4 regions of the Rossellomorea sp. DA94 genome follow, and region 2 is predicted to be linked to each of the others. Evidence: predicted binding sites of a transcription regulator. Region 2 holds the regulator's gene; each other region holds the start of a gene.

Region 1 (3,514 bases), 1.2 Mb from region 2:
CCCGTTTCGCAGGAAGAAGGCGGGTACACCCACTATCAGGAAAAGATGGAGGGCAGGAAAGTACGTACAAGAAGTGAAAGCTTCAAGGATCACTTCTCTCAGGCAACACTATTCTGGAACAGCATGAGTGAGCCGGAGAAGGAGCATATCATTCAAGCCTTCAGCTTTGAACTCGGAAAAGTGAAAAGCAAATCGATTCAGAAGCAGATCGTCGATATGTTTGCAAACGTCAGTATGGATCTGGCTAAAGGTTTTGCGGAAGCGATCAATATAAAAGTACCTGAAGGAGAAGGATCGAAGGTAACGAAATCTTCACCGGCTTTAAGTCAGGAAAATACGAAAAAGAAGCCGGCTACCCGGAAAGTCGGTGTCATCGTAGGAAATGGCTTTAAAGGAGAAGAAGTGAACCGTGTCCTCTCTGCTCTTAAAGAAGAAGGGGTCCAGCCTGAAATCATCAGTGACAAACTGGGGACGCGCAAAGGTGATGACGGTACAGAGCTTGAAGTGGACCATACATTCTTAACGGGAGAATCGGTCTTATTCGACAGCCTATACGTTGTAGGTGGAGAAAACGTAGATAAGAAATTTTCTCAAGATACCACCTACTTTGTTAAAGAAGCGTATTCTCACTTTAAACCGATCGGTGCCACCCATGAAGGTTTACACTGGTTGGAAGAGGCAGGTGTGAGGGGTTCAGGTGTTGTAACCGGGGATGACATGAAGTCATTCGCCAAGGAATTCACGGCAGCCATCGCAGCACATCGTCATTGGGATCGTGAATTAGTGTAAGGATAATAGAATAGTAACGGGGAAATGCTAGACCTGCTTCTTAGGTCTAGCATTTTTTTATGGTTTAAATAGCCCTTTTTACTAGAAAATAGACGTTTATATCATTCGAAACTACCAATACATACATAAGATAGCCATGTAAGGTGATTTAAAAGTACTGAATAAGTGAGGTGATTATGGATGGGTGCCGGTCATTCTCATGACGAATTTGACTTTTACAGCTTGCTATTAGTTCTGTTAATTGTAGCTTTTCTAGTACTACTTGCAATTAACCCTCTAGCAGCATTGATTGTTGGAATCGCTATTTTGGTTCTACTTGCCGTTAGTGCCATTAGCTAAGATTTAAAGATTGATCATTCCTTGGAGACAAGTCTTCAAGGAATACCATTACATTGAAATTTGCAAAAAGATGGAGGGGAAATCGATGAGTGAAAATAATAATCCACTAGAAGGACTTATGGATTTAATCAACCAATACACAAAAGAAGATGCGAGTAAACTGGATCTGGAAACGGCAAAGGAAAAAGTAAGTTCATTACTGAATGAGGATCACCTTAAAGGACTGTTAGGTTCTCAAGGTAAGAGTTCTCTTGATGCACTAGGTTCACTTGGAAACTTAGGGGCCATGGCAAATATGATGAATATTCTTCCAATGGTTGAAAAGGTGGTGAATCAGCGTATGTATAAAAAACAATCCGAATCCTACAAGCATGATGAATGTAAAAAAGACAAGGATCAAGATATCAAAGATCTTCTAAAAGACATTCTGGACGAACTGAAGAAAATTAAAAAATGCACATGCCATAAAAAGAAGCATGAGTGCTACAAAGACAAATGGGAGCATTGGTATTAATAGAGTCGGCGGACATGCCGGCTTTTTTTGTGTATTTCAGGAGTGGAATATCCATAAATCAATTAGTTGATTTCTCTATTCCACCCTATTATACTCTTCAATCAACGGGAAAGTAGAATCCAAGAAAAAATTCCCATAAGCAAAAATGTTGAAAGTCAAAAAAGGTCAAAGTATACTATGTTTATAAGGTCAAGAAAAGTCAAAGTCAAACATAGTCAAATTATAGTATGACCTTACCCATAAACCAACTAACAAACCACTTAATATATAAGAAGACAACAGGAGGTCATGTTCATGAAATGCCAAGTATGTCATCATAATCAAGCAACAGTTGAAGTCCATACGCAACTGAATGGTAAGAAATCCAGTATGAAAATGTGTTCTGCTTGCTTTCAAAAGCAGCAAACCCCTTCTGGCATTCACGGAGGTTTCCCGTTTGATGAATTATTCAAAGGTATGAGCATGGGCGGAAGTCCCGACCATGGATTCCAAAGCCAGCATCAGCCATCTTCATCAGCTCAAGCGAAAGAGGGGAATGGCGGAAACGGCATCCTCGACCAGTTCGGGCGTAATGTCACTGGAGCAGCTAAAGCCGGCTTGATCGATCCGGTTATCGGTCGTGACAAAGAAGTGGATCGTGTGATTGAAATTCTGAACCGCCGCAATAAAAACAATCCGGTACTGATTGGTGAGCCCGGCGTCGGGAAAACGGCCATTGCGGAAGGATTGGCACGTAAAATCGTAGCAGGAGATGTGCCGTCAAAATTATTAAACAAAGAAGTATATGTGATGGATGTTGCTTCCTTGACAGCAGGTACAGGTGTACGGGGATCATTCGAGGAACGGTTGAAAGCCATCATTAACGAATTGCAGAGTCGAGAGAACGTCATGCTATTCATCGATGAGATCCATCAATTGGTGGGAGCAGGTTCTGCAGAAGGATCCATGGATGCAGGGAATATCCTAAAACCTGCGCTTGCTCGCGGTGAACTGCAGGTAATTGGGGCGACAACCCTTAAAGAGTACCGTCAAATCGAAAAAGATGCGGCACTCGAACGTCGTTTCCAGCCTGTCATGGTCAATGAGCCTACACCGGAAGAATCCATTGAAATTCTTAAGGGTTTAAAAACCCGCTATGAAGACTATCATGGGGTGGAATTCACAGACGAAAGCATCGAGGCATGTGTGAAATTGTCACACCGTTATATACAGGACCGATTCCTGCCGGATAAAGCGATTGATCTGATGGATGAGGCAGGTTCAAAAGTGAACCTTCTATCTGAAGGCAAGAATAAAACGGCCCTTCACAAAAAATTACATGAAGTAAAAGTAAAGAAAGAGCAGGCAACGAAAGAAGAAAACTATGAGCAGGCAGCGATCCTAAGGGATGAGGAAGCGTCCTTGGAGAAACAGCTTGGCCGGGAATCATCTGATTCAAAGGCACTTGTAGAAAAGGACTTGATCCAGGCGATCATTGAAACCAAAACAGGCATCCCTGTAGGAAAGCTTCAAAGTGATGACCGTAAGCGGATGAAATCCCTTGAAGAAAACCTTGCCCATAAAGTGATCGGACAGGATGAAGCCGTGAAAAAAGTGGCGAAAGCCATCCGACGCAGCCGGGCAGGCTTGAAAGCGAAGCACCGTCCAATCGGAACATTCCTATTTGTGGGACCGACGGGTGTAGGGAAAACAGAATTAACGAAGACATTGGCAGAAGAGTTGTTTGGATCTAAAGATTCCATGCTTCGTTTGGATATGAGTGAGTATATGGAGAAACACTCTGTGTCTAAACTGATCGGATCCCCTCCTGGCTATGTGGGTCATGAAGAATCCGGACAACTGACGGAAAAAGTAAGAAGGAATCCTTACTCC
Region 2 (3,514 bases):
GGACGGAAAGACCCCGTGGAGCTTTACTGTAGCCTGATATTGAATTTTGGTACAGCTTGTACAGGATAGGTAGGAGCCTTGGAAACCGGAGCGCCAGCTTCGGTGGAGGCATCGGTGGGATACTACCCTGGCTGTATTGAAATTCTAACCCGCGCCCCTTATCGGGGTGGGAGACAGTGTCAGGTGGGCAGTTTGACTGGGGCGGTCGCCTCCTAAAGAGTAACGGAGGCGCCCAAAGGTTCCCTCAGAATGGTTGGAAATCATTCGCAGAGTGTAAAGGCACAAGGGAGCTTGACTGCGAGACCTACAAGTCGAGCAGGGACGAAAGTCGGGCTTAGTGATCCGGTGGTTCCGCATGGAAGGGCCATCGCTCAACGGATAAAAGCTACCCCGGGGATAACAGGCTTATCTCCCCCAAGAGTCCACATCGACGGGGAGGTTTGGCACCTCGATGTCGGCTCATCGCATCCTGGGGCTGTAGTCGGTCCCAAGGGTTGGGCTGTTCGCCCATTAAAGCGGTACGCGAGCTGGGTTCAGAACGTCGTGAGACAGTTCGGTCCCTATCCGTCGTGGGCGCAGGAAATTTGAGAGGAGCTGTCCTTAGTACGAGAGGACCGGGATGGACGCACCGCTGGTGTACCAGTTGTCTTGCCAAAGGCATCGCTGGGTAGCTATGTGCGGAAGGGATAAGTGCTGAAAGCATCTAAGCATGAAGCCCCCCTCGAGATGAGATTTCCCATCACGTAAGTGAGTAAGATCCCTAGAAGATGACTAGGTAGATAGGTCAGAGATGGAAGCATGGCGACATGTGGAGTTGACTGATACTAATCGATCGAGGACTTAACCACAAAGAGTCATATTTATATGAACAACAATTGGTCGGTATTCGGCTTTCTTGACATCAATTCTTTATCTAGTTTTGAAGGAACAACCCTTCAATTGAATATTCGTCTGGTGATAATGGCGAAGAGGTCACACCCGTTCCCATGCCGAACACGGAAGTTAAGCTCTTCAGCGCCGATGGTAGTTGGGGGATCTCCCCCTGTGAGAGTAGGACGTCGCCAGGCAAATAGGAAAAAGAGTAGCTCTTAGGAGTTACTCTTTTTTTGGTTTTAATTAAATTTGTTCAAAGAACATAAGTGTTTTACGTATCCATCCTCCGCTTAAACCCACTCACCACGGCACCACATCCTAATACTTCTCACCTACGCTGTGCCCCATTTCCAAATTTCTATCCAACAATCTCATATTCACACGTTTAAAACCTTCCTTAAACAGGAAAACTTCTAAGGTCAAACTTCATAATTGCAAAGTTTAAAACGCGGTTGTATAATTATAGTCAAATATAGTCAAAGTCAAAATGAGGAGGAGGTTTGATGAGGAACATATCCGACATCATTGAAAATTATTTAAAGAATGTGTTAGAACTGAGTGAAAGTGAGATAGTCGAGATTAAAAGAAGCGAGATTGCTGATAAGTTTCAATGTGTTCCTTCTCAAATTAATTATGTGATTAATACCCGCTTTACTGTAGAACGAGGGTATGTAGTAGAAAGCAAACGTGGCGGCGGTGGATACATCCGGATCATGAAGGTGAAGGCCCACGATCAGGTTCACTTGATCGACCAGTTAGTGGCATTGATTACACAAACGATCAGTCAGAATACGGCAGCTGATATTGTTTTTCGGTTAGTGGAAGAAGAGATCATTTCCGAAAGAGAAGCCAAGATCATGCTGAGTGTGATGGATCGATCGGTCATCATGGTCGAATTACCGGAACGGGATATCCTGAGAGGAAGAATGCTTAGAGCCATGCTGGATACATTGAAGTATGAGTAAGGGTTAAAGAGGTGAATGGGATGGTTTGTCAAGAGTGTAATGAAAGACCTGCGACCCTTCATTTTACCAAGGTGGTAAACGGGGAAAAGACAGAGGTTCACTTATGTGAGCAATGCGCTCAGGATAAGGGTGAGATGTTTATGTTTGATTCTTCTCCCGGCTTTTCAGTGAACAATTTATTGGCAGGTCTTCTTAATATAGCTCCTGCATTTAAGCAGGCAAAGGAAACCGAGATTCCTAAGACAGAAGTTTTGCAGTGTGAAAAATGTAAAATGACGATTCATCAGTTCATTAATGTGGGACGCTTCGGCTGTGCCCATTGTTATGAGACGTTTAAAGATGAACTCACTCCATTATTAAAGCGTGTTCATAATGGCAATGTCGAGCATCATGGAAAGGTTCCGGAGCGTATGGGCGGAGCCATCCATGTGAAAAAGAAGGTTTTACAGTTGAAGTCTGAATTGCAAGCTATGATTGCGGATGAAGAGTTTGAGAAAGCAGCCGAGATCCGAGACGAAATCCGCTCCCTGGAAAAGGAGATAAAGAAAGAGGGAGGCGATAAAGAATGAGTCTTGAGAAGTTCTTGAGTAATGCCGTCAGTTCCTGGATGAGTGAAGAGGGACCGAATTCGGATATTGTCCTCAGCTCCAGGGTAAGGCTTGCGAGGAATCTGACAGACTTCCGTTTTTCCACACTTTATTCTTCAGAGGAAGCCAGGGAAATCGTGGATCGGGTAAGGGAGAAGCTCACATCATACCCGAAGAATTTAGGAGAATTAGAATTTTTACCTACAAGTGAGATTCAGCCTCTCCAAAAGAGGGTATTAATGGAGAAACACCTTATAAGTCCGAATTTGGCAGAGGAAACGAATTATGGAGCTGTCCTTTTATCAAGTGAGGAAGATATTAGCATAATGGTAAACGAAGAAGACCATATTCGAATACAGTGTTTATATCCAGGTCTGCAATTGAAGGAAGCTTTACAGAAAGCCAATCAGATCGACGATTGGTTTGAAAGTGAATTTGACTTTGCGTTTGATGAGAAGCATGGCTACTTAACGACTTGTCCTACCAACGTGGGGACGGGTCTCAGGGCTTCCGTCATGATGCATTTGCCGGGACTGGTGTTGACGCAGCAGTTAAACCGTATCATTCCCGCCATCAATCAACTGGGGTTAGTGGTGAGAGGGATTTACGGAGAAGGCAGCGAAGCGCTGGGGAACATCTTTCAAATCTCCAATCAAACGACACTTGGTAAGTCGGAAGAAGATATCGTAGAAGATTTGTTAAGCGTTGTGAAGCAGATCATTGAAAAAGAGCAATCGGCAAGGGACGCATTAGTTCAAACGTCAAACATACAATTAGAGGATAGGATCTTCCGTTCTCTAGGGGTGCTGGAGCACAGCAGGATCATTGAGTCCAAGGAAGCTGCGAAATGTTTATCGGATGTCAGGCTTGGAATTGATTTAGGATACATCAAAGTGATATCTAAGAATATATTGAATGAACTAATGATTTTAACCCAACCTGGTTTTTTACAACAATATTCTGGAGGTCCACTGAGACCAAATGAACGAGATATAAGAAGGTCTTCTTTGATTCGGGAGCGAATTAAGTTAGATAAAGATACATGTGAGGAGGAAAAATAATATGATGTTTGGTCGATTTACAGAAAGA
Region 3 (3,514 bases), 730 kb from region 2:
GGTCTGATCAATGGTGAAATTGACGAACTTCAACAGGCATGCTATCAAACCTGGAAGCAGTCACTGATTGATCGGGTGGAAGACAAAGAGAAACTGGATGAGTATTATGAAACCATTGTGAAGGAAGGGAAGACAGGGAAACAGCTCCTTACCTATCACTTGGTGGATAGTAAAGAAGTATTCCAGGTGTATTCTGAATCCCTCTATCGTGGGGAAGATCAGATAGGCACGATCTTTGTTCATCGTGATATCACGAAAGAATTCGAAGTCGATCAAATGAAATCGGAGTTTGTCAGCACCGTCAGCCATGAACTTCGGACCCCTCTATCAAGCGTGCTTGGATTTACGGAACTGATGCTGACAAAAGACTTAAAGCCTGAACGGACGAAGAAATACTTAACGACGATCTATCAGGAAGCAAAGCGGTTAACATCCCTTATCAACGACTTCCTGGATGTGCAGCGCATGGAGTCCGGACGCCAGACTTTCGATAAAAAATTCGAAGATGTCGTCCCGCTCATTCAACAGGTGATCGATACCCAAAGGGTCAATGCGCCCCATCACTCTTTCAATATCGCAAGGGAGACGGACTGCACGATCGTCCTTGGGGACCGGGATAAGTTGTCACAGGCATTCACCAATCTTATCAGCAATGCCATCAAATATTCTCCTGATGGGGGTACCATAACCATCCGATTCCGCGAAGGAGAGGAGAGCATTCTCATCGATATCCGGGATGAGGGCCTCGGTATACCACAGGACGCAATTCCAAATCTCTTCACCAAGTTCTACCGGGTCGACAACTCCGATCAGAGGAGAATCGGTGGTACTGGATTGGGGCTGACGATCGTGAAGGAAATCATTGAAACCCATGAAGGAAACATCACCGTTTCTTCAGAAGAGGGGAAAGGGAGTCTATTCACCGTGCGGCTGCCGATCGTGACCATCGAAACCTTCAAAGAAGATGAACAATGCGGTGACGGGATGAACATCGTTGTCATTGAAGATGATATCAATCTTGCATCCTTGCTCAAAGCCGAACTTTCCGACAGTGGGTTCAAGGTGTTGCATAAAGCTTCAGGTGGTGAAGCTTTAACCAACATGCAGGAAGAGAAACCCGATGCCGTTGTTCTCGACATTATGCTTGAAGGAAGCATGTCGGGATGGGATGTACTTGAGAAAATGAAATCGGACCACGAACTTGCCCAAATACCCATCATCATTTCTTCCGCGCTGGATGAAAAAGAAAAAGGGCTCACGCTTGGAGCCAATGATTATTTAGTCAAACCCTATCATCCCAGCAGGCTGTCTAAAACGATTTTACATCTGCTGTTGAAAAAAGGGATGAACGGTGAAATTTTGGTGCCGGTTGAGGAAAAACGACTGAAATAGAATGAACAAAAAACCCCCTTCACGGAGTCCGTGAAGGGGGTTTTGTATACTTATTTATTATCCATTTCGTTACGAGTGATGATGCGGTCGATCAATCCGTATTCAAGCGCTCTTTCAGCTGTCATGAAGTTATCGCGGTCCGTATCTTTTGAAATCACTTCAAGAGGTTGACCAGTGCGATCAGCAAGGATTTGATTCAATTTTTCACGAAGGAATAGAATACGCTTTGCAGCGATTTCAATTTCCGTCGCCTGACCTTGAGCACCACCAAGTGGTTGGTGAATCATCACTTCAGCGTTAGGAAGGGCTAAACGCTTGCCTTTTGCACCTGCTGCAAGAAGGAACGCACCCATTGAAGCCGCCATACCGATACAGATTGTTTGCACATCAGGCTTGATGTATTGGATTGTATCGTAAATAGCCATACCTGCCGTGATGCTTCCGCCAGGAGAGTTTATGTAGATTGAGATATCCTTCTCCGGGTTTTCAGATTCAAGGAAAAGAAGCTGTGCTACAATGGAGTTCGCCACATTGTCGTCAATGCCGCTTCCAAGCATGATGACCCGGTCTTTCAATAAACGTGAATAAATGTCATATGCACGCTCACCGCGGTTTGTTTGTTCAATAACTGTAGGAATTAAATTCATCCTCGTTCCTCCTTAGATATCTTTTATTTTTTTAGAGTTACTTATTCACTTTGTACTGTTATCATACACCCATGGTCAATAAAGGTCAAACTTAATGCTTCCTTATTTACCCTGTATATAAATCCTTTCTACATGATACCCATTCATACCTTTTTTAAACGGGCGGGTGTTTGTAAAGTTTATGGTTGACAGCTGGGGTAAGTTCCATAATTAACATGATTAAAAGGGATTCTACTCTAAAAGGAGCATAAGGTGAAAATAATGACCGTTCCTTTTCGCTGCAGGCACTTGCTTTCCGCGGGGCGTGAGTTGAGCCTCCTCGGGCGCTGCCCTGTGGGGTCTCAACTTTCCCGCTTTTCCCGCAGGAGTCAAGTGCCTTCCGCTTCAATCCACTCTGTGGTTCTGTATTAGGATAGATAAAGATAAACAGACCCAAAATGAATTTAAGCTTTTCTGTAAAGAAATCCCCACACCACTTTTAAATGATATTAATGATGAAGCTAAAAAAGACATATACGATAATATCTATTGCAAACAAGTAATATCTGGCTTATAATATATATTCGTGACGGTTATTCATTTCTTGCCCTCGTGGTGCAACGGATAGCACGTAAGATTCCGGTTCTTAAAATGGGGGTTCGATTCCCTCCGAGGGCGTAGTTGAAAGAGAGATATGAAGGTGTTTCCACAAGTTTTTAATTTGTGGAAGCACCTTTTTTCGTTCCTGAGATTAAGGGTATTGTAGTGTATTGTATAATCATATAATATACCTGTTTTGAAGAAGTGCCGGATCAGTTTTGAATGAGATACATAGGAAAGTGGCAAGAAGATTTCGCCTTGCATCAGAAAGTTAGAGATAGCAAAGAAGAAAAATTTAAAACCGGGATGGTGGATTAGAATGAAAGATTTTGTAGCTTTTGACTTTGAAACGGCTAATCGTGCAAGACACAGTATATGCTCAGTCGGAATGGTATTTGTAGAAAATGGAGAAATTGTGGATTCCATTTACCAATTAATCGATCCAGAAGAAAAATTTGATCATTTTAATATCAAAATCCATGGAATTACACCACAAGATGTTAAAGGTGCGATGACGTTCGATGCTTTCTATCATTCTATCAAGGACAAAATAGAGAATAAGTTGATGATTGCTCATAATCTTTCCTTCGATGGTTACGCTTTGAGGGATAATTTAGCTCGTTATGAAATGAAGCCTGTGTACAACCAATTTCTCTGCACCTATCAAATGTCCAGAAAAATGGTGAAGGGTCTTCCTGCCTATCAGCTTTCCTCTCTTTGCACTTATTTTGGAATCGAATTAGATAACCACCACCATGCTGCAGATGATGCTAAAGCATGTGCTCAAATAATGCTAAAACTAGCAGAAGAGTACAAGATTACAGACTTTGATTCCCTCTACCATAAGACTCGAATCAAACCGGGAGAAATATCCGAAGGCATCTATCGCTCTTCAT
Region 4 (3,514 bases), 1.5 Mb from region 2:
GAAGCAAGGTTCGGATCACCCATCAAGTCGCTTATCCCAAATACCATGACGCCCACACTGACAGGTATATAAAGAAGGAATGAGAAACGCAAGGCTGTTTCTGCCTTCATACCGCTTGCCATGGCGGCAACGATCGTTGCACCTGAACGACTGATTCCGGGGATGAGGGCAACTGCCTGTGCAAGACCGATGATGATTGCGTCCTTTACATTTAAGTCTCCATCATTTTTTCTTCCTCTCAGGTTACGGATCATCCAAAGGGCGATACCTGTAACGATGAGCGTGATACCTACCGTGATGACAGAAGTAAGATGTTCCTCAATCACATCGCCGAATAATATACCGATCACCCCTGCTGGGATTGTGCCGATCAGTAAGTATATGATGAAATGAAAATCACGTTTTGTTTCGGGTGTTTTCTGCTTGAAATAACCGAGGCCATTTACGATGAGGCGTAAGATGTCTTCCCGGTAAATAATGAGAACAGCGAGTAAAGATGCCGTATTGACCAGAATTTCAAAGGTCAGTGTTGTGTCTTTGATACCAAGGAAATGCTGTGCAAGCAGCAGGTGTCCACTGGATGAGATCGGAATCGGTTCCGTGAACCCTTGAAAAATCCCTAAAAATAAGTATTTCATAATCAAATAAAAATCCATTGTATATCCTCCAAGCTTTTTTTCTCCACATTTTTTAATTTAACACCATTAAGGGAAAGACTGTAAAGCCTTTTTCCGAATGTTAACCGAACCGTAACGGGATTATCATATTTATCCTTCATCTGGCATGCATGAATGGTCACGCTTGTAGAAAAATAGGAAAGAAGCATCGCTTCGAAAAAGGAGGGGTAAGAATGGGACAGTCACGACAATTCAGGGCCGGCGAAAAGGCACCGAACAATGGTGAGTATATAGAAATCGGTGAAACCGGGAGCATGGTAAAGAATCCGCAAAAACTGCGTTTGAAAGCAGGGGACAGGTTTCCTGAGAACTCCAACCATAACCGCCTATGGTCGTATATGAGAAAACCTTAACCATCTGGAACAAGGGTGCCCCGTTCAAGGCAATCCTTGTTCCTTTTTCTTTTCCTTTTCGAATGAAAGGGATATAATGTCATTAAAGGTCAATGAAGGTCAAAATGTGAGGTGGCAGATAATGAATCTTGATAGCATGACCCACAGCATTCAGGAAGGGTTGGCTACCGCTGGTCAATTGGCTGCTGAAAAGCTACATACAGATATAAGTGCGCTGCATTTGTGGAAGTCGCTGCTAGGGTCGGAAGAGAGTTTCCTTCGCACCATATATGAACGGGCGGGGGTAACCATTCAGTCTTTGACGGAATGGATCGATGAGAAGATAGATGACATCCCTTCAGTAGAGGGGGAAGGAATCCAATATGGACAGTACCTTTCAAGGGATATCCATCAACTTTTCTCTGAAAGTGAGAGTTTAAAACGCAAATGGGAAGACGATTATATTTCCGTCGAGCATCTTGCTCTATCCCTGTGGAAGCAGAAACAGCATCTGATAACGCTGTACTTAATGCAGCAAGGGGTAACAGAAAAGAACGTCAGAGAAATCATTGAAGAGATAAGAGGAGGGAGCAGGGTGACGACACAAAACCCGGAAGTGAAATATGAAGCACTGAAGAAATACGGAAGGGATCTTGTGGCAGATGTGAGGTCAGGCAGAATCGATCCTGTCATCGGAAGAGATAGTGAAATTCGCCACGTCATTCGCATTCTTTCACGGAAAACGAAGAATAATCCCGTCTTGATCGGAGAGCCGGGAGTAGGGAAAACCGCCATTGTGGAAGGTCTGGCACAGAGGATTGTTCGTAAGGACGTACCCGAAGGCTTGAAGGATAAGACGATTTTCGAGCTGGACATGAGCTCTTTAGTCGCTGGAGCGAAATTCAGGGGTGAGTTTGAAGAGCGGCTGAAGGCCGTACTCCAAGAAGTGAAAAAGAGTGAAGGACGCATTCTTCTTTTCATAGATGAACTCCATACGATTGTAGGTGCAGGAAAAACAGAGGGGGCCATGGATGCGGGGAATATCCTGAAGCCGATGCTTGCCAGAGGGGAGCTTCATTGCATCGGGGCAACGACCCTCAATGAATACCGAAAGTATATCGAGAAGGATCCTGCCCTGGAAAGACGATTTCAACAAGTGCTCGTACAGGAACCGAATGTGGAGGATACGATTTCCATCCTGAGAGGGTTGAAGGAACGTTTTGAGATCCATCATGGGGTCAATATTCATGACCGGGCCATCGTAGCTGCATCCAGCCTGTCCGATCGTTATATATCAGACCGCTTCCTCCCTGATAAAGCCATCGACCTGATCGATGAAGCATGTGCGATGATCCGGACGGAAATCGATTCGATGCCATCAGAGCTCGATGAAGTGACACGTAAAGTGATGCAGCTTGAAATCGAGGAAGCGGCGTTGAATAAGGAGAAAGATGCTGCAAGTCTGGAGCGGCTCGGACGTATCCGTGAAGATCTAAGCAATCTGAAGGAAAAAGCGAACACCATGAAATTAAAGTGGCTAAAGGAGAAAGAAAGTATCTCCGTCGTACAGGAGAAGCGGGAAGAGCTGGAGAAACTCAGGCGCCAGCTCGAAGAAGCCGAAAGTGATTATGATTTGAATAAAGCCGCTGAGCTCAGGCACGGACGGATTCCGGCCATGGAGAAAGAACTTGCCGCAGTGGAGCAGGAAATGATGAAAGAAGAGGAAGGGCGCCTGCTTCGTGAAGAAGTGACAGAAGAAGAAGTCGCGAACATTGTGGCGAGATGGACAGGCATTCCGGTCACAAAGCTTGTAGAAGGAGAACGGGAGAAGTTGTTGAAGCTTGATCACATTCTTCATGAACGGGTGATCGGCCAGGATGAAGCGGTACAACTGGTCAGTGATGCCGTCATTCGTGCCAGGGCAGGGATCAAGGATCCGAACAGACCGATTGGTTCCTTTATTTTCTTAGGCCCGACAGGAGTCGGGAAGACAGAGCTTGCGAAGACACTTGCCCAAACGTTATTTGACAGCGAAGAGCAGATGATCCGAATCGATATGTCTGAATATATGGAGAAGCATGCGGTATCCCGTTTGATTGGTGCACCTCCTGGATATGTTGGCTATGAAGAAGGCGGTCAGCTGACGGAAGCGATCAGGCGTAAACCTTATTCAGTCATCTTACTGGATGAAATTGAAAAGGCCCATCCCGAAGTATTCAATATTCTTCTGCAAATGCTTGACGATGGTCGGATCACCGATTCTCAGGGAAGGACCATTGATTGTAAAAACACCGTGATCATCATGACATCCAATATCGGATCTTCTCATCTCCTTGAACGTAATAAAGGGGAGGGAGAGATTGACCCCGATACGAAAGATCTTGTGATGGGGCAGCTTCGTTCCGCGTTTCGACCTGAATTCCTTAACCGTGTGGATGACATTATTCTATTTAAACCATTGAGCATCCAAAATATTAAGGGGATCATAGATAAACTTATTGAGGA

Evidence for each region. The regulator CtsR, encoded in region 2, represses protease genes until heat stress. The targets are predictions, from matches to a motif close to ATGGTCAATAAAGGTCAAACA.
Region 1: P8596_RS06800 (ATP-dependent Clp protease ATP-binding subunit) is a predicted target of CtsR. The motif match lies at 1,828-1,848, and genes of this name have one in related genera.
Region 3: clpP (ATP-dependent Clp endopeptidase proteolytic subunit ClpP) is a predicted target of CtsR. The motif match lies at 2,111-2,131, and genes of this name have one in related genera.
Region 4: clpB (ATP-dependent chaperone ClpB) is a predicted target of CtsR. The motif match lies at 1,116-1,136, and genes of this name have one in related genera.

The regions. Positions count from the first base shown of each region.
Region 1 covers NZ_CP122397.1:1,293,567-1,297,080, forward strand. Annotated here, with positions in the region: gene P8596_RS06790 (catalase) at 1-789, shown strand, start outside; gene P8596_RS06795 (hypothetical protein) at 1,214-1,642, shown strand; gene P8596_RS06800 (ATP-dependent Clp protease ATP-binding subunit) at 1,937-3,514, shown strand, end outside.
Region 2 covers NZ_CP122397.1:105,073-108,586, forward strand. Annotated here, with positions in the region: rRNA gene P8596_RS00555 (23S ribosomal RNA) at 1-848, shown strand, start outside; rRNA gene rrf (5S ribosomal RNA) at 951-1,067, shown strand; gene P8596_RS00565 (CtsR family transcriptional regulator) at 1,377-1,838, shown strand; gene mcsA (protein-arginine kinase activator protein McsA) at 1,859-2,407, shown strand; gene mcsB (protein-arginine kinase McsB) at 2,404-3,486, shown strand; gene clpC (ATP-dependent protease ATP-binding subunit ClpC) at 3,488-3,514, shown strand, end outside.
Region 3 covers NZ_CP122397.1:4,006,659-4,010,172, reverse strand. Annotated here, with positions in the region: gene P8596_RS20860 (ATP-binding protein) at 1-1,392, shown strand, start outside; gene clpP (ATP-dependent Clp endopeptidase proteolytic subunit ClpP) at 1,443-2,039, opposite strand; tRNA gene P8596_RS20850 (tRNA-Arg) at 2,625-2,696, shown strand; gene P8596_RS20845 (3'-5' exonuclease) at 2,938-3,514, shown strand, end outside.
Region 4 covers NZ_CP122397.1:1,588,295-1,591,808, forward strand. Annotated here, with positions in the region: gene P8596_RS08340 (undecaprenyl-diphosphate phosphatase) at 1-656, opposite strand, end outside; gene P8596_RS08345 (YjzC family protein) at 851-1,030, shown strand; gene clpB (ATP-dependent chaperone ClpB) at 1,152-3,514, shown strand, end outside.